DNA from 4 places in the Thauera aminoaromatica genome. Region 3 is predicted to be linked to each of the others. Evidence: predicted binding sites of a transcription regulator. Region 3 holds the regulator's gene; each other region holds the start of a gene.

Region 1 (4,680 bases), 1.3 Mb from region 3:
GAGCTCGGGCAGGCTGAGGTCGTAGTCGGGGACGATGCCGATCGAAGGAAACTCGGCGAGGATCAGGCGGCGCACGCGTTCGAGCACGTCGTGGAGGTTGATCGAGGCCGGGCGCATCATGCAATGCGAACTCAGCAGGCGGTTCATCAGGTCCTGCAGGCGGTCGGCCTCGGCGATGATGACGTCGGTGAATTCGCGCAGCTGCGGGTCGTCGAGCTCGTGCTGCAGCAGCTGGGCCGAGCCGCGGATGCCGCCGAGCGGGTTCTTGATCTCGTGCGCGAGGTTGCGGATGAGCTCGCGGTTGGCCTGCTGCTGGTGCAGCAGCTGCTCCTCGCGCGCGACGCGCAGCTGCGCGTCGATCGGGCGGAATTCGAGCAGCAGGCGCACGCTTGCGGTGTCGACCGGCGTCACCGTGCAGTCGAGCCGCAGCGGCTCGGCGTCGCCGCGCTGCACGCTGATGTCCTGGCCGGTGTAGCTCCAGTTGGTGCGCAGCGCGTTGTCGAGCGCCGCGGCCAGGCCGGGCGGGCTGCCGAGCAGGCGTTCGAGCGGTTGGCCGAGCAGCTTGCGCCGGCTGATCGCGAACAGGTTCTCCGCGCCCGCGTTGAGGTAGCGGATCACCAGCCCGGCGTCGACGAGCACGACCGCCGAAGACAGCAGGTCGAGTCCGGCGAACGGGCTGCTGGGGCTGCTGGCGGCGTGGGTGGGGTGCGATGGCATGGGCGCGTCCTGTTGTTCGGTCGAGGACATGCAAGAAGCGCGCCAGGTCCGGGTCATCGCAGGCCGGAGATCTCCCGGCGCAGTGCATCGACATTGCGCTTGTGCAATTCGACGCGGTCCTTGAAGGGTCGCACGCGGTCGAGCACCTTCTGGTAGTTGCGCTCGTCGCCGAGACGGATGGATTCCTGCTCGGCGAGCGCCTTCTCGGCCTCGGCCAGCTTCTGCTCCTCGGTGCGCAGTTCTTCCTGCAGCACCTGGCGGCGGGCGTCGTCACGGCCGCGCTGCTCGTTGGGGCTCACGCGCGGGAAGTCGCCGCCCGTGGGCGTCTCGCGTGCCGCCGGAGCGGCGGGACGGCGCACGGGGGCGGGCACCGAGGACACCGGCTGGTCGGACTGCAGGCGCACGCAACCGCGCGCGAGTGCGCGATCGTTGGTGTAGGTCACCCTGCCGTCGGCATCGGTGCACTTGTAGATTTCGGCATGGGCCGGCGCGGCAAGGCCGGCGAGCAGGAGCAGCGGGAGGATTCGATACGGTCGCATGCGCAGGTCCGGAGGGGCGCGGGGACGGCAGTAACGGGCTGCAATGCCGTCATCCTTGCGGGTCAGGCCCGATTAGACCCCAGAAAAAAGGGACGGGCAACGCCCGTCCCTTCCGTCCTGCGCAGGATTTCCCGGCTTACAGGCTGTAGTACATGTCGAATTCCACCGGGTGGGTGGTGATGCGCATGCGATCGACCTCTTCCATCTTGAGCGCGATGTAGGCGTCGATGAAGTCGTTCGAGAACACGCCGCCGCGGGTCAGGAACTCGCGATCCTTGTCCAGGTACTCCAGCGCCTGCTCGAGGCTGGTGCACACGGTCGGGATCAGCGCGTCCTCTTCCGGCGGCAGGTCGTACAGGTTCTTGTCGGCCGGGTCGCCCGGGTGGATCTTGTTCTGGATGCCGTCCAGGCCCGCCATCATCAGCGCGGCGAAGCACATGTACGGGTTGGCCAGGGGATCCGGGAAGCGCGACTCGATGCGGCGGCCCTTCGGGTTGGCGACGTAGGGGATGCGGATCGAGGCCGAGCGGTTGCGCGCCGAGTAGGCGAGCTTGGTCGGGGCCTCGTAGTGCGGCACCAGGCGCTTGTACGAGTTGGTGCCCGGGTTGGTGATCGCGTTGAGCGCGCGGGCGTGCTTGATGATGCCGCCGATGTAGTACAGCGCGGTCTCGGACAGGCCGGCGTAGCCGTTGCCCGCGAACAGGTTCTTGCCGTCCTTCCAGATCGACTGGTGCACGTGCATGCCGGAGCCGTTGTCGCCGACGATGGGCTTGGGCATGAAGGTGGCGGTCTTGCCGTACTGGTGGGCGACGTTGTGCACGATGTACTTGAGCACCTGGGTCCAGTCGGCGCGCTGGGTCAGCGTGCTGAACTTGGTGCCGATCTCGCACTGGCCGGCGTTGGCCACTTCGTGGTGGTGCACCTCGACCGGCACGCCGCAGGCCTCGAGCGCGAGCACCATGGCGGCGCGCACGTCGTTGAGGCTGTCGACCGGCGGAACCGGGAAGTAGCCGCCCTTGACGCGCGGACGGTGGCCGGTGTTGCCGCCTTCGAACTTGTCCGCGGTCGACCAGGCGGCCTCTTCCGAGATGATCTTGCTATACACGCCCGACATGTCGACCGACCACTCGACCGAGTCGAAGATGAAGAACTCGGGCTCGGGGCCGAAGAAGGCGGTGTCGCCGATGCCGGTGCTCTTCAGGTAGGCCTCGGCGCGCTTGGCGATCGAGCGCGGGTCGCGGTCGTAGCCCTTGCCGTCGGAGGGCTCGATGACGTCGCAGGTGATGACCAGCGTGGTCTCGTCGAAGAAGGGGTCGATGTATGCGGTTGACGGCTCCGGCATGAGGATCATGTCCGAGGCCTGGATGCCCTTCCAGCCGGCCAGCGAGGATCCGTCGAAGGGGTGGCCGTGCTCGAAGTGCTCTTCCTCGAAGGCCGACACCGGCAGGCCGACGTGATGCTCCTTGCCGCGAATATCCGTGAAGCGCAGGTCCACGAAGCGCACTTCGTTTTCCTGGATCATCTTCATGACGTCTTGGGCGTTCATTTTGACTCCTGGTGAGATGAGGCGTTGTTGCGTTGAGCGGGTGGTGCAGCGGCCTGGGGTCGATGCGCCGGATTCGTGTGAGCAGGGCTAAGCACTTAGCGTGCCAGCCCTATGTCAGCGCGCAGGGCATTGTGCCACAAGGCTGCGAGCCCGAAATCGGTGCCTCGGCCCGGTGCGGATGCACTTCAATGGTGCGGATGTGCTCCCTGAATGCACTACTATGGTGCGAGCTCCACGAAGACGCGGATGTTGCGGTAGTGCGGATGTTCCGCGAGCCAAGTCTGGCGGTGCGATCGCAGTGCATCGAGCGCGTCCGCATCGGGGAGGGAGGGCAGGATGATTTCCACTTCCACGCGCTGGCCGAGGTAGTGGATCTGCACCCGCCGAGGGTCGGCGAAGCCGGGGCCGAGGAGCTTGCGCATGTGCGCGAGGATTTCGTCGCGCTCGGGCAGGGGGCCGGGCGGCACCGCCTGCAGCTCGCCATCGTCCTCGGGGTCGATATGCACCAGCACGTCGCGCACCTCGGGGTGGGCGGCGCGCACGCGCAGGTACACCGCGTCGGACACGCGGTGCCCCTCGGAGACGGTCAGCCGTGGATCGACCTGGACGTGGGCGTCGCACAGCACGCGGTCGGCCATCCGCCGGGTACGCATTTCGTGCAGGCCGATCACGCCCGGCGTCTCGCGGATCGTCGTGCGCAGGCGCTCGAGCTCCTCCTCCGGCAGGCCGGTGTCGATCAGTTCGCGCACCGACTTCAACGCCAGGCGGATGCCCATGTGCAGGATCAGGAAGCCGACCACCGCCGCGGCGAGCGGCTCCAGGAAGGGGTAGCCGGCAAGGCTGCCGCCGATGCCGGCGGCCACGACCAGCGAGGACGCCGCGTCCGAGCGTGCATGCCAGGCGTTGGCCTCGAGCATCGGCGCGTTGAGGCGGCGTGCGGCGGCGAGCGAGAAGCGGAACAGGCCTTCCTTCGCGGCGAGGGTCAGCAGTGCCATTCCCAGGGCCGCCGGATGCAGTACCGGCAAGGCCCCGATGTTCTGCAGGCGGATCCCCGAACTCCACAGGAAGCCGACGCCCACCGCCGCCAGGACGGAGCCGAGCACCAGCGTGGTGACGGTCTCGATGCGGCCGTGTCCGTATGGATGGTTGGTGTCGGCCGGATCGGCGCTGTGGCGGCCGGCGAGCAGCACCAGCAGGTCGGTGATGAGGTCGGAGAGGGTGTGGGCGGCGTCGGCCACCAGGCTGAACGCGCCGGCGAATAGGCCGATGACGACCTGGCCGATGGTGAGCACCGTGTTGGTCACGATGGCCACCAGGGTGGCACGCTGGATGCCACGGCTGCGGGCGAGGTCGTCCGCGCCCGCAGAGGGACGCGCAACCGGGGAGGAGGCTTGGCGGGAGTGCATGAGGGGGGCGCGGCGGACGCGCTATACTTCGACCGCCCTCATTTTAGACGGATGTTCGCATGGGAACCCTGTCGGAACTGTTGACGCTCGCCCACGAGCGCGCCGAAAGCCTCGGGCTGCCCTACCAGGGCGCGCTCACCCCCGCCGAAACCTGGCAGGTGATGCAGCTCGCCCCCGGTGCCAAGCTGGTCGATGTGCGCACGCGCGCCGAGCTCGACTGGGTGGGGCGCGTGCCCGGCGCGATCGAGATCGAGTGGAAGAGCTATCCCTCGATGCAGGAGAACCCCAACTTCCTCGCCCAGTTGAAGCACCAGGTCGACCCCGAGGCGCTGGTGCTGTTCCTGTGCCGTTCCGCCGTGCGCTCGGACTCCGCCGCGCGGCTCGCCGGCGCCAACGGCTACGCCAACTGCTACAACGTGCTCGAAGGCTTCGAAGGCGACAAGGACGCCAACAACCAGCGCAACCGCATTGG
Region 2 (4,680 bases), 1.0 Mb from region 3:
CCGTCGGTTCATTGGCCCGGCCCCGGGTCCGGGCCGGAAGACGCCGCGTACCGGTCATGCCGCGACCGGAACCAGAAAGTTCTCGCCGATGCTGTCGCCGAGGCGGTTGATGCGCACCAGGAAGCGCTCCAGCCAGGGATGCAGGCCGGCATCGAAGATGTCGTCCATGCGCCCGTAGTGCAGCGTCGCGTGCAGCTCGCCGGCCTGGCGTGCGGCCTCGGCCGAGTGGATGCTGGCGATCTCGCCGAGGATGCCGTTGATCTCGTCCAGGCAGGCGTGCAGCGAGCGCGGCATGTCGGCGTTGAGGATCAGCAGCTCGGCCACCTTGTAGGGTGTGATCACGTCGCGATACACGTGGCGGTAGGTCTCGAAGGCCGACACCGAGCGCAGCAGCGCCCCCCACTGGTAGAAGTCGGTCGAGCTGGTGAGTCCCTCGGCCTTGGGCAGCAGGCTGTGGTACTTCACGTCGAGCAGGCGCGCGGTGTTGTCGGCGCGCTCGAGGAAGGTGCCCAGGCGCACGAACTTGAAGGCCTCGTCGTGCAGCATGGTGCCGAAGGTCACCCCGCGCAGCAGGTGGGAGCGGAACTTCACCCACTCGAAGAACTCGCCGAGGTCGGTGGCGCGCAGCTTCTGCGGCGTCATCTCGCGGATCTCGAGCCAGGTCGCGTTGGTGGTCTCCCACATCTCGGCGGTCAGCGTGCCGCGCACCGCGTGCGCATTCTCGCGCGCGGCGCGCAGGCAGTTCCACACGCTCGAGGGGTTGTCGCGGTCGAGCACGACGAACTCGATCACGTCGCAGGCGGAGAGCGGCCTGCCGGTGCGGGCGAAGGCCTCCGACAGTTCGCTGATGTCGAGGATGGCGGACCAGCTCTCGGTGTCGCCGCCGTTGGCCCCGGGCAGCAGCGACATGCGGTAGGACACGTCGAGCATACGCACGGTGTTCTCGGCGCGCTCGGTGTAGCGCGCCATCCAGTACAGGTGGTCTGCGGTTCGGCTCAGCATGGGGGTTCTCCTTGGCAATTGCGCGGCGGCGGGCGGCTCAGCCCACCACCCAGGTGTCCTTGGTGCCCCCGCCCTGCGAGGAGTTGACCACCAGCGAGCCGGCCTTGAGCGCGACGCGGGTGAGGCCGCCCGGCACCATGCGGATCTCGCGTCCGCCCGAGAGCACGAAGGGTCGCAGGTCGATGTGGCGCGGCGCGATGCCGGCGTCGACGAAGGTCGGGCAGGTGGACAAGGACAAGGTCGGCTGGGCGATGTACTTCTCCGGCGCGGCGAGGATGCGCTGGCGGAACTCCTCGATCTCGGCCTTGGTGGCCGCCGGCCCCACCAGCATGCCGTAGCCGCCGGCGCCATGGACCTCCTTGACCACCAGCTCGGGCAGGTGGGCGAGCGTGTAGGCGAGGTCGTCGGGTTCGCGCAGCATCCAGGTCGGGACGTTGTTGAGGATCGGCTCCTCGCCGAGGTAGAAGCGCACCATCTCGGGCACGTAGGGGTAGATCGACTTGTCGTCCGCCACCCCCGTGCCGACCGCATTGGCCAGCGTCACCCGGCCGGCGCGGTAGGCCGACATCAGGCCCGGCACACCGAGCATCGAGTCGGCGCGGAAGACCTCGGGGTCGAGGAAGTCGTCGTCCAGCCGCCGGTAGATCACATCCACCCGCCGCGGCCCCTGGGTGGTGCGCATGAACACGGTGTCGTCCTCGACGAAGAGGTCCTGGCCCTCGACGAGCTCGATGCCCATCTGCTGGGCGAGGAAGCTGTGCTCGAAGTAGGCGCTGTTGAAGGCGCCCGGGGTGAGCAGCACCGCGGTGGGGTCGAGTACGCCGGCCGGCGCCACCGCGCGCAGGGTCTCGAGCAGCAGGTCGGGGTAGTGCTCGACCGGCTGCACGTCGTAGCGCGAGAACAGGTCGGGGAAGAGCCGCATCATCATCTTGCGGTTCTCCAGCAGGTAGCTCACCCCCGAGGGCACGCGCAGGTTGTCCTCCAGCACGTAGTAGTCGCCCTTGCCGTCGGCACCCGCGGCACGCACCAGGTCGATGCCGGCGATCATCGCGTACAGCCCGCCGGGCACGTGCACACCCTTCATCTCGGGGCGGAACTGGGCGTTGTCCAGCACCTGGTCGGCGGGGATGCGTCCGGCGCGCAGGATCTCCTGGCCGTGGTAGATGTCGGCGAGGAAGGCGTTGAGCGCGCGCACGCGCTGGCGCAGGCCGGCCTCGAGCGTGCGCCATTCGTCGCCGGGGATGATGCGCGGCAGCAGGTCGAAGGGGATCAGGCGCTCCTTGCCGCCGTCGGCGCCATAGACGTTGAAGGTGATGCCGACGCGGTGGAAGGCGAGATCGGCCTCCTTGCGCTTGCGCGCGATCAGCTCGCGCGGGGTGTGCCCGAGCCACTCGCTGTAGGGCTGGTAGTGCGTCCGGATCGTGCCGTCGGCGGCGTGCATCTCATCGAAAGGCTTGGCGGCGTTCATGGCGTGCTCTGCGCGGATGGTTTATCGACTCCCTCGCAGGGCCTACAGCAGAAAACGTGCCAAGCCCATGAAACATGCAAAGCCGCGCCGGCAACGGGGTCGGGCACGTCGACGCCCGCGGGCACCGCGCTGGTGCGCACCATGGTGGCCGCCGACGCATCAATCTGGTGCGTCGGCGGCACGCGCCGGGCGCCCGCCCCGCCGCGGGGGCGGGCCCTCCTCCACCGGCATCACCGTCACCGCGACCTCGACGCCGTGCCCGCCCCCGCCGAGAATGACGCCGCGCAGCGGACACACGTCGCCGTAGTCCCGCCCCCAGGCCAGCGTGATGTGACCGCTGCCAGGCTGCAGGTCGTTGGTCGGATCGATGTCGATCCAGCCCGCGCCCGGGCACCACAGCGCCACCCAGGCGTGCGAGGCGTCGGCGCCGATCAGGCGCAGCTGGCCCGGCGGAGGCTCGGTGAGCAGGTAGCCGGAGACGTAGCGCGCGGCCAGGCCGAGCGCGCGCAGACAGGCGATCATCAGGTGGGAGAAGTCCTGGCACACCCCACGGCGCGCCGCGAAGACCTCCGCCACCGGGGTGGCGACGCTGGTCGCCGCGGGGTCGAAGCGAAAATCGGCGTGGATGCGCGCCGACAGCGCGAGCAAGGCGTCGAGCACCGGCCGCCCCGGGGTGAAGCTCGCCAGCGCATAGTCGGCGTACTGCGCCGCCTCGTCGCCGAGCGCCACGAAGGGCGAAGCGAAGCGGTACTGCCCGGCGTCGCGCGCGTCGGCGCGCAGCGGCGCGTGGCCGGAGAGGCCGTCGCGCAGGTGGTCGCGCGCGGTCTCCCAGGGCGGACTCGCCGCCGGCTCGGGCCAGGCCGGCGGGTCGACGCGGATGCGGCTGCGTGCGCGCACGACGAGTTCCGTGTGCGGCGCGTGCAGCGCGAACGCGGTCACCGGGTTGCCGAAGAAGTCGCTGCGCTCGCTACGCCGGGCCGGCGCCGGCGCGATCTCCAGGTGGTGCGCGAGGGTGCGCTGGCCGGCGCATTCGCGCGGGCGCAGGTGAGCCACCTGCTGCGACAGCGCCACCGCACTGTCGTAGCGGTAGGTGGTGTCGTGGAGGATCTCGTAGAGCGCCATCGCCGCCGCCCTACAGCGACACGGTCGCCCGGCTGCGGGCGTCGAGGTGGGTGAAGTAGCGCCGCGCCAGCGCATCGGCGAGCTCGTTGCCGCCGCGCCAGATGTCGTCCAGCACCTGCCGCAGGGGCTCGCAGTGGCGCGCCTGTGCGGCCGCGCGGCTACGCGCGCCGGCCAGCTCGTGCACGAAGCAGTCGCACAGCGCGAGCGCGTCGAGCGCGGCCAGGCGTTCGCGCAGCGGCGCGGCGAGCGCGGCGCCGTCGGGCAGCAGGGCGACGTGCTCGGCGAGCGAATCGAGCTGGTAGCGCAGCGCGCGCGGGTTGTCGCCGTCGAGCATGACCAGCTCGGCCACCGGCTGCGGGGCCAGGCCGCGCGCGTGGCGGCTGCGGTAGCGCAGCTCGGCGTCGGTGATCGCGAGCAGCACCTTGAGCCCGCCTTGCGAGGGCTCGAGCAGCAGCGCCGACAGCGCGGCGGCGAGAAACTGCAGGCGCTCGATGCGCCGCCCGATCGACAGGAAGCGCCAGCCGGCGTCGCGCGGCATGCTCTCGATGACGAAACCCGACAGCGTCACCAGCGACAGCAACGACTCGTCCAGGCGCTGCAGCGCCTCGCCGAGGCGCGGGGCCTGAGCCGGCGCCGCGGCAAACTCCGACAGGCGGTTGTAGATGCGCCAGCTGTCCGGCGACAGGCGGTCGCGCACCAGGGCTGCGACGCGCAGCACCTGGCGCAGGTTGGCCACCACGCTGCCGGGCTGGGCGGGATCGAAGAGCGCCTGAGCGAGCGGCGCGGGGGGTGTGGGTGCCGCGTCGGCCTCCCCCGCCACGGTGGCGAGCAGGCCGCGCTGCCGGCACAGCGCCTGCAGGGCCGCGGTCACCTTGCCATCCTCGCCCAGCCACGAGGCCTCGCCGGCCTCGCCCAGGCGCGCCAGCGTCTCGCGGCCGAGGCGGGCGGCAGCGTCGGCGCGCTCGCTGTAGCGTCCGAGCCAGAAGAAGTTCTCCGCCACCCGGCTCGACAGGCCGAGCACGCGCGCCCCCCCGGCAAAGGGCGCGAGCTGGCCGGGCACGATGCGCGGCACCGGACGCGGCCGCGCC
Region 3 (4,680 bases):
AGCTCGCGCGACAGGTAGAGGCGGAGCTGGTCGATCACGCTCGCCGAGGGGTGGCGCGCGGTGAACAGCGCGACGTCGTGCGCCTCGCAGATGCCGTGGAGGATGTTGGGGATCTCGCAGCCGTCGGCGACGATGATCGCGGGGGGGTGCGCCGAGAGGATCTCGTTGAGGTGGTGGGCGACCTTCTCGTTCGCCTGGCGTTGCGCCCACGCGAGCTCTGCGGCGCCGAGCACCTGTAGCCGGGTGGGGTGGATCAGGTTGAGGTGGCCGACGAGGTCGGCCGGCCAGATGCGCTCTTCGGCGACCGACAGACGGGCACCGATCGGTCCGCTGACGTGGACGAGGCTCAGGCTTTCGCGGTGCGCCTCATACAGCCGGGTCAGGCTGGTTTGCCGCATCGGCACCCCAATTCACGAACAGGCGGTGGATCTGTGCGGCATCCGTCGCGCCGTGCAGGGTCTCGCGGAACTCGCGGTCGCTGAACATCTGCGCGAGCTCGGAGAGCAACTGCAGATGGGTTTCGTTGGCCTGTTCGGGCACGAGCAGCACGAACAGCATGTCCACCGGACGGCCGTCGGGAGCATCGAACTGCACCGGGGTGGCCAGGCGCAGAAAAGCGCCGGCGGCGTCCTTGAGCCCCTTGATGCGGCCGTGCGGGATGGCGATGCCCTGACCCAGTCCGGTCGAGCCGAGGCGTTCGCGGGTGAACAGGCTGTCGAACACGGTGCTGCGGGCGATGCCCTGGTTGTTCTCGAACAGCAGGCCGGCCTGTTCAAAGACGCGCTTCTTGCTGCTCGCGTCGAGATCGATCACCACGTTGGAAAGCGGCAGGAGTTGGGATATCAGGCTCATTCGCAGGTGGGCTCGCGCACTCTTCCGTCAGCTGCCGCCAGGGGGGCGGGAATCCGGTCCGGGGCGTGTGCGGCCGCGCTTCGTGAAAACGCGCGCATTATAACCACACCCCGGACGGGGAGCTTCAAGCCGGTCCTCAGGCCTCGGGGACCTGGTGCTTGAGCGACTCGTGGTTATGGTCGGACTGCTTCTGCTTGTACTTCTGAACCTGACGGTCGAGCTTGTCGGTCATCGCGTCGATCGCCGCGTAGAGGTCGGCGTCGTCCGCTTCGACGAAGAGGTCCTTGCCGCGCACGTGCAGCGTCACCTCGGCTTTCTGCTTGAGCTTTTCGACCGACAGGATGACGGTGACGCTGGTGACGTTGTCGAAATGGCGGATGACGCGATCGAGCTTGGAGGTCACGTATTCGCGGATGGCGGGGGTGACTTCGACGTGGCGCCCGGTGATGTTCAGATTCATGGATGACTCCTGTTGTTGTCAGAGGGATTTGCGCAGGCTGACCGGCGGGATGTTGAGGGACTCGCGGTACTTGGCGATCGTGCGCCTCGCCACGACGATTCCCTGTTGGCCGAGAATTTCGGCGATCTTGGCGTCGGACAGCGGCTTCTTGCTGTCCTCCGCGTCCACCAGCTGGCGAATCAGCGCACGAATCGCCGTGGAGGAAGCCGCACCGCCGGTGTCGGTCGCGACATGACTGCCGAAAAAATACTTGAGCTCGAAGACTCCGCGCGGCGTCGCCATGTACTTCTGCGTGGTGACGCGCGAGACGGTGGATTCGTGCAGCTCGAGCTGGTCTGCGATCTCCCTTAGGGTGAGTGGCCGCATCGCCACGTCCCCATGATCGAAGAACTGCCGTTGCTGGTCAACGATGGCCTGGGACACGCGCAGGATGGTGTCGAAGCGCTGCTGGACGTTCTTGATCAGCCAGCGCGCCTCCTGCAGCTGCCCGCCGAGGCCGCCGCCCTGTGCGCGGTTCTGCTGCAACAGGCTCGCGTACAGGCGGTTGATGCGCAGGCGGGGCATCGCTTCCTGGTTCAGGCTCACGGTCCATTGGCCGCGCAGCTTGCGCACGACGACGTCGGGCAGCACGTAGCGCGTCTCGGCGGTGGAGTAGCGCGAGCCGGGGTGGGGGTCGAGGCTGCAGATCAGGGCCTGCGCTTCGCGCAGACCCTCGTCGTCACAGCCGGTGAGCTTGCGGATACGGGCGAAGTTGCGCTCCGCGAGCAGTTCGAGGTGGCTGGTCACGATCTCGAGAGCGAGAGGGCGTATCGGGCACTCGGGCAAGGCCTGGAGCTGCAGGGCCAGACATTCCTGCGGGCTGCGCGCGCCGATCCCGGCCGGCTCGAGGCTCTGCACGTGGCGCAGGGCGATGGCGAGCTCGTCGAGATCGACCTCGGCGTCCTGCGGCAACAGCTCGAGGAGATCTTCCAGCGGCTGGTGCAGGTAGCCGTCGTCGTCGAGTGCCTCGATCAGGAAGCGCACCAGCGCGCGGTCGCGGTCGGACAGGGGCGAGAGGGCGACCTGCTGGTCGAGGTGTTCGCGCAGCGACACGCCGGCGGCCTGGATGTCCTGGTAGTCGCCGTCCTCGTCGTCCTCGCTGCGGCTGGACGCGCCCTGACCCACGTTGGACCAGTCGATGCCCTCGTCCTCGCTGCTGCCTTCGCCGCCCTCGTGCGTGATCGACTCGCCCGCCGGTTCGGCGGCGGGTTCCGGCGCGGCTTCGCGCTCGGGCGCGTTGCCCGGCGGCGGCGCGGGGGCGTAGTCGACGCCGCCGTCGCCATCCTCGCGCTCGAGCATGGGATTCTCGAGCAGCACGCGCTCGATCTCCTGGTTCAGCTCGATCGTAGACAGCTGCAGCAGCTTGATCGACTGCTGCAGCTGGGGCGTCAGCGTGAGGTGCTGGGAGAGCTTGAGCTGGAGGCTGGGTTTCATCGCGGTCGGCAGGAGGGCGGGCTCACAGGCGGAAGTGCTCGCCGAGGTAGACCTGGCGCACGCGCTCGTTCTCGATGATCTCGGTAGGCTCTCCGCTCGCCAGCACGCGACCTTCGCTGATGATGTAGGCGCGGTCGCAGATGCCCAAGGTCTCGCGCACGTTGTGGTCGGTGATCAGCACGCCGATACCGCGCTCCTTGAGGAAGCGGATGATCTTCTGGATGTCGATGACCGCGATCGGATCGACCCCGGCGAAGGGCTCGTCGAGCAGGATCAGGCGCGGGTCGGTGGCGAGCGCGCGGGCGATCTCGCAGCGCCGGCGCTCCCCACCCGAGAGCGAGATCGCGGTGTTGTCGCGCAGGTGATGGATGCCCAGTTCCATCAGCAGTTCCTCGAGCCGCTCCTCGATCTGGCGGCGTTCGAGCCCCTGGAGTTCGAGCACGGCGCGGATATTCTCGGCCACGCTGAGCTTGCGGAACACGCTCATCTCCTGCGGCAGGTAGGACAGGCCCAAACGCGCGCGGGCGTGGATCGGCAGGTGGGTGAGGTCGGTGCCGTCGAGGGCGATCTGGCCGCCGTCGGCGCGCACCAGACCCACAATCATGTAGAAGCAGGTGGTCTTGCCGGCGCCGTTGGGACCGAGCAGGCCGACGACCTCGCCCGAGCCGACCTCGAAGCCGACGTCATGCACCACGGTGCGCGCCTTGTAGCGCTTTTGCAGGCCGGCGACCTTAAGCAGACTCATCGTAGGGCTCTTTCAGCAGCTTGCGGATCAGCTCGGGGGCGAAGCCCCGGGTTTGCAGGAAGCGCGCCTGGCGCGCCCATTCGCGTGCGTCGGCGGGTGGGGTGGCGAAGCGGCCGTGCAGCACCGCGCGCGCCCGCTCGATCTCGGATTCTACGCACTCGTCGGCGAGCGCCTCGTCGATCCGGTCACGGTCGATGCCTCGCCGCACGAGCTCGTTGCGCAATCGTGCGGTGCCGAAGCGCGCCGCCTTGCCGCGCACGAAGGCCTCGGCGTAGCGCTCGTCGGACTGCAGGCCGAGCTCGCGCATGCGCTCGAGCACCGCTTCGATCTCGGCCGGCTCGCCATGGGGTGCGAGCTTGCGCGCAAGTTCGGCGCGCGAGTGGTCGCGCCGGGCGAGATGGCGGAGCGCACGTTCGCGCAGGCTCGGCTCGCCCATGTCGGTGCCGACGGGGTCAGGCCTCGGCCGGCGCCGGGGCGGACGCGGCGGCGGGCGGCAGCTCGGGCAGGCCGACCGCGACCCGCACCTTGTTCTCGATCTCGCGGGCCAGCACCGGGTTGGCGCGCAGGAACTCGCGCGAGTTGTCCTTGCCCTGGCCGATCTTGTCGCCCTTGTAGGCGTACCAGGCGCCCGACTTGTCGACGATCTTGTGCTCGACGCCGAGGTCGATGATCTCGCCTTCGCGCGAGATGCCCTCGCCGTAAAGGATGTCGAAGTGGGCTTCCTTGAACGGTGGCGAGACCTTGTTCTTGACCACCTTGACGCGGGTCTCGGAGCCGACCACCTCGTCACCCTTCTTGATCGTGCCGGTGCGGCGGATGTCCATGCGCACCGAGGCGTAGAACTTGAGCGCGTTGCCGCCGGTGGTGGTCTCCGGGCTGCCGAACATCACGCCGATCTTCATGCGGATCTGGTTGATGAAGATCACCAGGGTATTGGTGCGCTTGATGTTGGCGGTGAGCTTGCGCAGTGCCTGCGACATCAGGCGGGCCTGCAGGCCGGGGAGCTGGTCGCCCATCTCGCCCTCGATCTCGGCCTTGGGGGTGAGCGCGGCGACCGAGTCGATGACCACGATGTCCACGCCGCCCGAGCGCACCAGCATGTCGGCGATCTCGAGCGCCTGTTCGCCGGTGTCGGGCTGCGAGATCAGCA
Region 4 (4,680 bases), 120 kb from region 3:
CGTGCCGGAAGACGAGGAGCGTCAGGGCCTCGACACCACGGCGCACGGCGAGACCGCCTACCGCTACTGAGCCGGCTTGCGGAACCGTGCTCCTCCGGTTCCCATCCCCTCGCGGCGCCCTTCAGGGCGCCGTTTTTCTTTGGCGCGCCCCCAATGGAAGCGATCGGGCGCAACCCCCTGCCGGCATTCGCGCAGCGCAAGCCTGCCAGAGGCACCGCAAGCTTGCCGTTCGCCCCACCGCACGATGACATCGGGAGAATCCCCGGGGTCCAGTCCACCCCGAGGCAACGCCCCATGCGTCACAAGATCGCCCCTCTCCGCCTGCTTTCCCTCGCCGCACTCGTTACCGGCTGATTCTCGATGCCGGCCCCTGGGTCGCCCTGCTTTGCCGTGATGACACGCACCATGAATGAGCCAAGGCGCAGTTTGCGCAATACCCAGGACCTTTCCCGACTTGTGAGGCGGTGGTCGCGGAGGCCTGTCTCCTCCTCGCTCGTGCCGGCTTCGACCCCGCCCGGGCACTCATGCTGCTCGAACGGAGCGCCGTGCACATCGCCTTGTCACTGGAGTCGCAGACCGCTCCCGTGCGCACGCTGTTCGAACGCGACGACAATGTGCCAGCCTCGCTGGCCGACGCCTGTCTCTTGCGCATGTCCGAGCTCTTCGAGCCCTGCAGCATCCTGACTCTCGGCAGAAATTTCGGCATCTACCGACGCCTCGGCCGCAAGACGATTTCGCTGATGTCGCCCTGCGCGCAAGTGCGGACTGATTGAGCACGCACGCCGCGGGACTCGACCCGCTGCTCGGCTTCTACCAGCGCCCGGCCTTCGATCGAAGCCCTGCACGCGCTGCTGCGACCGCCCCCGAGCATGGGCGGGGCGCGATCGGACGGGTAGACTGCGAGGACCTCCCGAACGCCCCTCCTGGATCTCCATGCTTTTCTCCGACTGGCACAGCTACGACCACTACGGCCTCGCCTTCGTCGCCTTCTTCGGCACCCTCGCCGCCGTGTTCCTGATCCAGTGGGTGATGATGCGCTCGCGCTGGGCGGGATGGATGCAGTCCCTGCAGGGGGTGGCGCCCCCGTTCATGAACGCGCTCGGCGTGCTCTTCGGCCTGGTGCTGGCCTTTCTCGCCAACGACACCTGGAGCGCGCACGACCGCGCGATGAGCGCGGTGTATCGCGAGGCGGACGGCCTGCGCAGCATCGGCGCGCTCGCCGCCACGCTGCCCGAGCCACTCGGCGGCGAGCTGCGCGCGGCGGCGGCCGGCTACGCCCGCGCCAGCGCCGCCGAATGGACCCAGCTCGCGCGCCACAGCGAGGCGCCGGAGGTGCTCGCCCGCGCCGACGCGCTGCTGGCGCTGCTCGCCGCCCCCGCGCTCGCCGAGGCCGCGGGCGCCAACGTGCAGGCCCTGCTGCTGCGCAAGGCGAGCGACATCCGTTCCGACCACGACCTGCGCGTGGCGCTCAGCCAGACCCACGTCAACCCGCTGAAGTGGCTGGGAATGGCCTTCCTGGGCTTCCTGACCCTGGTCTCGGTGGCCATGGCCCACCTCGAACGCCCGCGCGCGGCCTTCGCGGCGGTGCTGCTGTTCGCGCTCGCCGCGGCCCCCACCGCCGCCATCGTGCTGATCCAGGGCAACCCCTTCCAGCAGCCGAGCTCGGTCACGCCCGCGCCGATCGTCGCGGTCGCCAAGGCGCTGGAGCGCTGAAGCGCCGGTCGGCCCTGCGGTTGCAGCACCGTGCCGAGGTCCCGCCGCGCCCCCTCGCGCTGCAGGCCCTGCTGCGCCTTGCGACACCCGATCGGGCAAACGGCGAATCCGTCGCGATGGCCGCGGCCGCCCCCGGTCGATGGCTGTCGGAAAAATTGACACTGCAGCAACTCGAGCACGCCCGGGATGGCGCGCGCATTCCTCTCCAGAGGCCCATTTCCCACTGGAATCAACGCGCTGTGACCTTCTACCGCGCGTGCTGGCGCGATCATTGCTTAAGATCTGGTCGAAACTCTCGGGCCGACCTTTCGCGTCGACGCCCGTCACCGAACGTGTCGCCCAAAAATAAAGGAACCACCCATGTCCGCCTCGCTCCCCCGCCTCCTCACCACCCTCGCCGCGATCGGCGGTCTGGCCGCGGCGGGCACCGCCCACGCCAGCCTGATCAACGGCGGCTTCGAAACCGGAACGGGGACGCCCTTCGTCGCCGACGCCAACTGGGCGCTGTTCAACGAGTCGGCGGTACCCGGCTGGGAAACCACCGCCACCGACAACCAGATCGAGATCTGGGGCAACAACTTCAGCTCGGTGAGCGGCGGCCCGGTGCCCGCCTACGAGGGGCGCCAGTTCGCCGAGATCAACGCCACCCAGTTCGCCACCCTGTACCAGGACGTGTTCGGCATCGCCACGGGCAGCGTCGTGGGCTTCGAGTTCGCCCACCGCGGACGTTCGGGGGTGGACACGATGCGCATGATGATCACCGACCTCGGCCTCGACAACCTGCTCGGCGGTGGCGATGACACGGTGTTGTTCTCCAAGAACTACTCGACCGGCAACACCGCCTGGGCCTTCTACACGAGCGCCGGCGAGGCGCCGATCAGCGCCCTCGGCAATGCCACGCGCTTCTCGTATCAGGCCATCAGCACCGCCAATGGCAGCCCCTCGGTCGGCAACTTCATCGACGCCGCCGACTTCGGCGTCGGCGTGCAGGCGGTGCCGGAACCGGCGTCGATCGCGCTGATCGCGCTCGGCCTCGCGGGGCTGGGGCTGCGCCGCAAGCGCGCCTGAGACACGCGTCGCAGTGCAGGCGGCTTGACACCACGGCCCCGGCGGTTCGCCCGGGGCCGTTTCACTTTGCGGGGTCGGCTGCGCAGTGCACCGCCAGCCACAGCGCATCCGCCGAGGTCGACTCGACGCGGTGACGCCGATGCGCCGGGATCACGAGCCAGTCACCGACCTTCAGCTTCACGTCGTCGCCGTCATCGTCGCCCCCCTCGAAGCGCAGCACCGCCGCGCCCGCCAGCAGCGCCACCCACTCGTCGCCAGCCTGGTCGTACCACTCGCCGGGCGCGCTCGCATGGCCGTGCGAGACGATGCGCTCGACACGGCAGCGCGGATTGGCGAACAGGGTCTGGAAGATCTCGCCGCCTGCGGACGGCGGCAGCGCGGCGAAGAGATTGCCGCGCCCGGCAGCCTGGATCTCGGCGCTCATTCCCCGCTCACGAAACGATGTACGCCGCCGAACCGGTGGACAGCAGCTTGCCGTCGGCGTCGAGGAAGCTCATCCGCGTCGACGCGACGCGCGAACCCAGGCGCAGGACCTCGGCTTCCATGCGGAAGGATTCGCCGATGCCGGGGCGCAGGTAGTCGATGCGCAGGTCGATGGTGCCGAGCTTCGAGAAGCGGTGCAGGCGCTGGAAGGGCGGTTCGTCTAGGTGGCGGGCGCCGATCGCGGCCATCACCGCGAGACCGCCCATGGCGTCGAGGCAGGCGGCGATCACGCCGCCGTGGATGCGGTTATGCACGAAATGGCCGACGAGCTCGTGGCGCATCGCGATGCGGCCATGCACGCGCTCGCCGCCGATGTCGTCGATCTGCAGGCCGAGCAGCGCGTTGAAGGCGATCTTCTGCTCGAAGATCTCGCGGATGCCGGCGATGAACTCCGGCTCGAACTGCACCGGCAGCTCCGCCGGGGTGGAGTGTTTCGGCATGGATGCATGCTCCCTTGCAAGAAATGGCGCAGCCCCGGGCGTGGCGGGCACGCACCGGGGCCACGGGCAGGCTTGCGGGCGCGGATGCGCGCCGCAGCCTGCAGCGCCCCGCAGGGCGCGAGGCAACGATCAGGCGCGCGGCACCGGCACGCCGGGCGTCACGCACAGCGAATGATTGAGGGCGATGATCGCCTTCTTGTAGTCGCTGCGCTCGATGATGAACTGCATGTTCACCTGGCGCAGGGTCTGCGACACGCAGTTCACGTTGATCTGCGCGTCGGCGAGCGCCTGCGCCGCGCGTGCGAGCACGCCCGGGATGCTGATGTTGGAGCCGATCGCGCACACGATCGCGCTGTTCTTGACGGTCACCACCTGGTAGCGCGCCTCGAGCTCGGCGATCAGCGCGGGCGTCACCGAGTTCTCCCACAGCACGTGGGCGATCGAGTTGGCGTTGGTCGCCTTGAGGATGTAGGAGATGTCGTGCCTGCAGAAGATCTCCATGATCCCGAGGTCGAAGCCGACGGTGCCGACCATGCTGGGGTCGTGGATCTCGACCAGGGTCACCTTGTCGCTGCCGGTCACCATCTCGACGCGGGCGCGCTCGCCGACGTAGTCCTTGGTGATCAGGGTGCCCGGGTGTTCGGGCTCGAAGGTGTTCTTGAGGCGGATCGGGATGCCGGCGAGCTCCATCGGCTTGGCCGCCTTGGGGTGGATCGCCTCCATGCCGACGTCGGCGAGCTGGTCGGCGACGTCGTAGTTGGTCGCGCCGACGATCACCGCATTCTCGAGGCCGACGATGTTGGGATCGGCCGAGGAGAGGTGGAATTCCTTGTGGATGACCGCCTCGGCGGGGCGCACCTCGACCGCGATCTTGCTGAAGGTGACCTCGGAGTAGCCGCGGTCGAACTCGCGCATGATGCCCTCGGTGCCCTTGGTGTAGCCGGTGGCGACGATCACGCTGTTGTCGAGGTCGAGC

Evidence for each region. Region 3 encodes sigma-54, which starts transcription at its own class of promoters, with help from an activator protein. Its sites were predicted from a motif close to TGGCACGCTTNCTGCTNA; they were not measured.
Region 1: the regulator sigma-54 is predicted to act here: its motif matches at 2,891-2,908, upstream of glnA (type I glutamate--ammonia ligase).
Region 2: the regulator sigma-54 is predicted to act here: its motif matches at 2,515-2,532, upstream of TMZ1T_RS18785 (circularly permuted type 2 ATP-grasp protein).
Region 4: the regulator sigma-54 is predicted to act here: its motif matches at 1,974-1,991, upstream of TMZ1T_RS02860 (PEP-CTERM sorting domain-containing protein).

The regions. Positions count from the first base shown of each region.
Region 1 is NC_011662.2:4,003,052-4,007,731, reverse strand. It holds gene glnL (nitrogen regulation protein NR(II)) at 1-717, opposite strand, end outside; gene TMZ1T_RS17665 (DUF4124 domain-containing protein) at 771-1,256, opposite strand; gene glnA (type I glutamate--ammonia ligase) at 1,393-2,802, opposite strand; gene TMZ1T_RS17655 (cation diffusion facilitator family transporter) at 3,021-4,208, opposite strand; gene TMZ1T_RS17650 (rhodanese-like domain-containing protein) at 4,268-4,680, shown strand, end outside.
Region 2 is NC_011662.2:4,272,304-4,276,983, forward strand. It holds gene TMZ1T_RS18780 (alpha-E domain-containing protein) at 55-1,002, opposite strand; gene TMZ1T_RS18785 (circularly permuted type 2 ATP-grasp protein) at 1,040-2,470, opposite strand; gene TMZ1T_RS18790 (transglutaminase family protein) at 2,630-3,592, opposite strand; gene TMZ1T_RS18795 (circularly permuted type 2 ATP-grasp protein) at 3,603-4,680, opposite strand, start outside.
Region 3 is NC_011662.2:790,038-794,717, forward strand. It holds gene hprK (HPr(Ser) kinase/phosphatase) at 1-398, opposite strand, end outside; gene ptsN (PTS IIA-like nitrogen regulatory protein PtsN) at 367-852, opposite strand; gene hpf (ribosome hibernation-promoting factor, HPF/YfiA family) at 989-1,312, opposite strand; gene TMZ1T_RS03445 (RNA polymerase factor sigma-54) at 1,331-2,785, opposite strand; gene lptB (LPS export ABC transporter ATP-binding protein) at 2,808-3,530, opposite strand; gene recX (recombination regulator RecX) at 3,517-3,966, opposite strand; gene recA (recombinase RecA) at 3,983-4,680, opposite strand, start outside.
Region 4 is NC_011662.2:665,804-670,483, reverse strand. It holds gene TMZ1T_RS02875 (ammonium transporter) at 1-70, shown strand, start outside; gene TMZ1T_RS02870 (hypothetical protein) at 525-773, shown strand; gene TMZ1T_RS02865 (bestrophin-like domain) at 934-1,713, shown strand; gene TMZ1T_RS02860 (PEP-CTERM sorting domain-containing protein) at 2,074-2,781, shown strand; gene TMZ1T_RS02855 (cupin domain-containing protein) at 2,843-3,205, opposite strand; gene TMZ1T_RS02850 (thioesterase family protein) at 3,213-3,704, opposite strand; gene TMZ1T_RS02845 (aspartate kinase) at 3,834-4,680, opposite strand, start outside.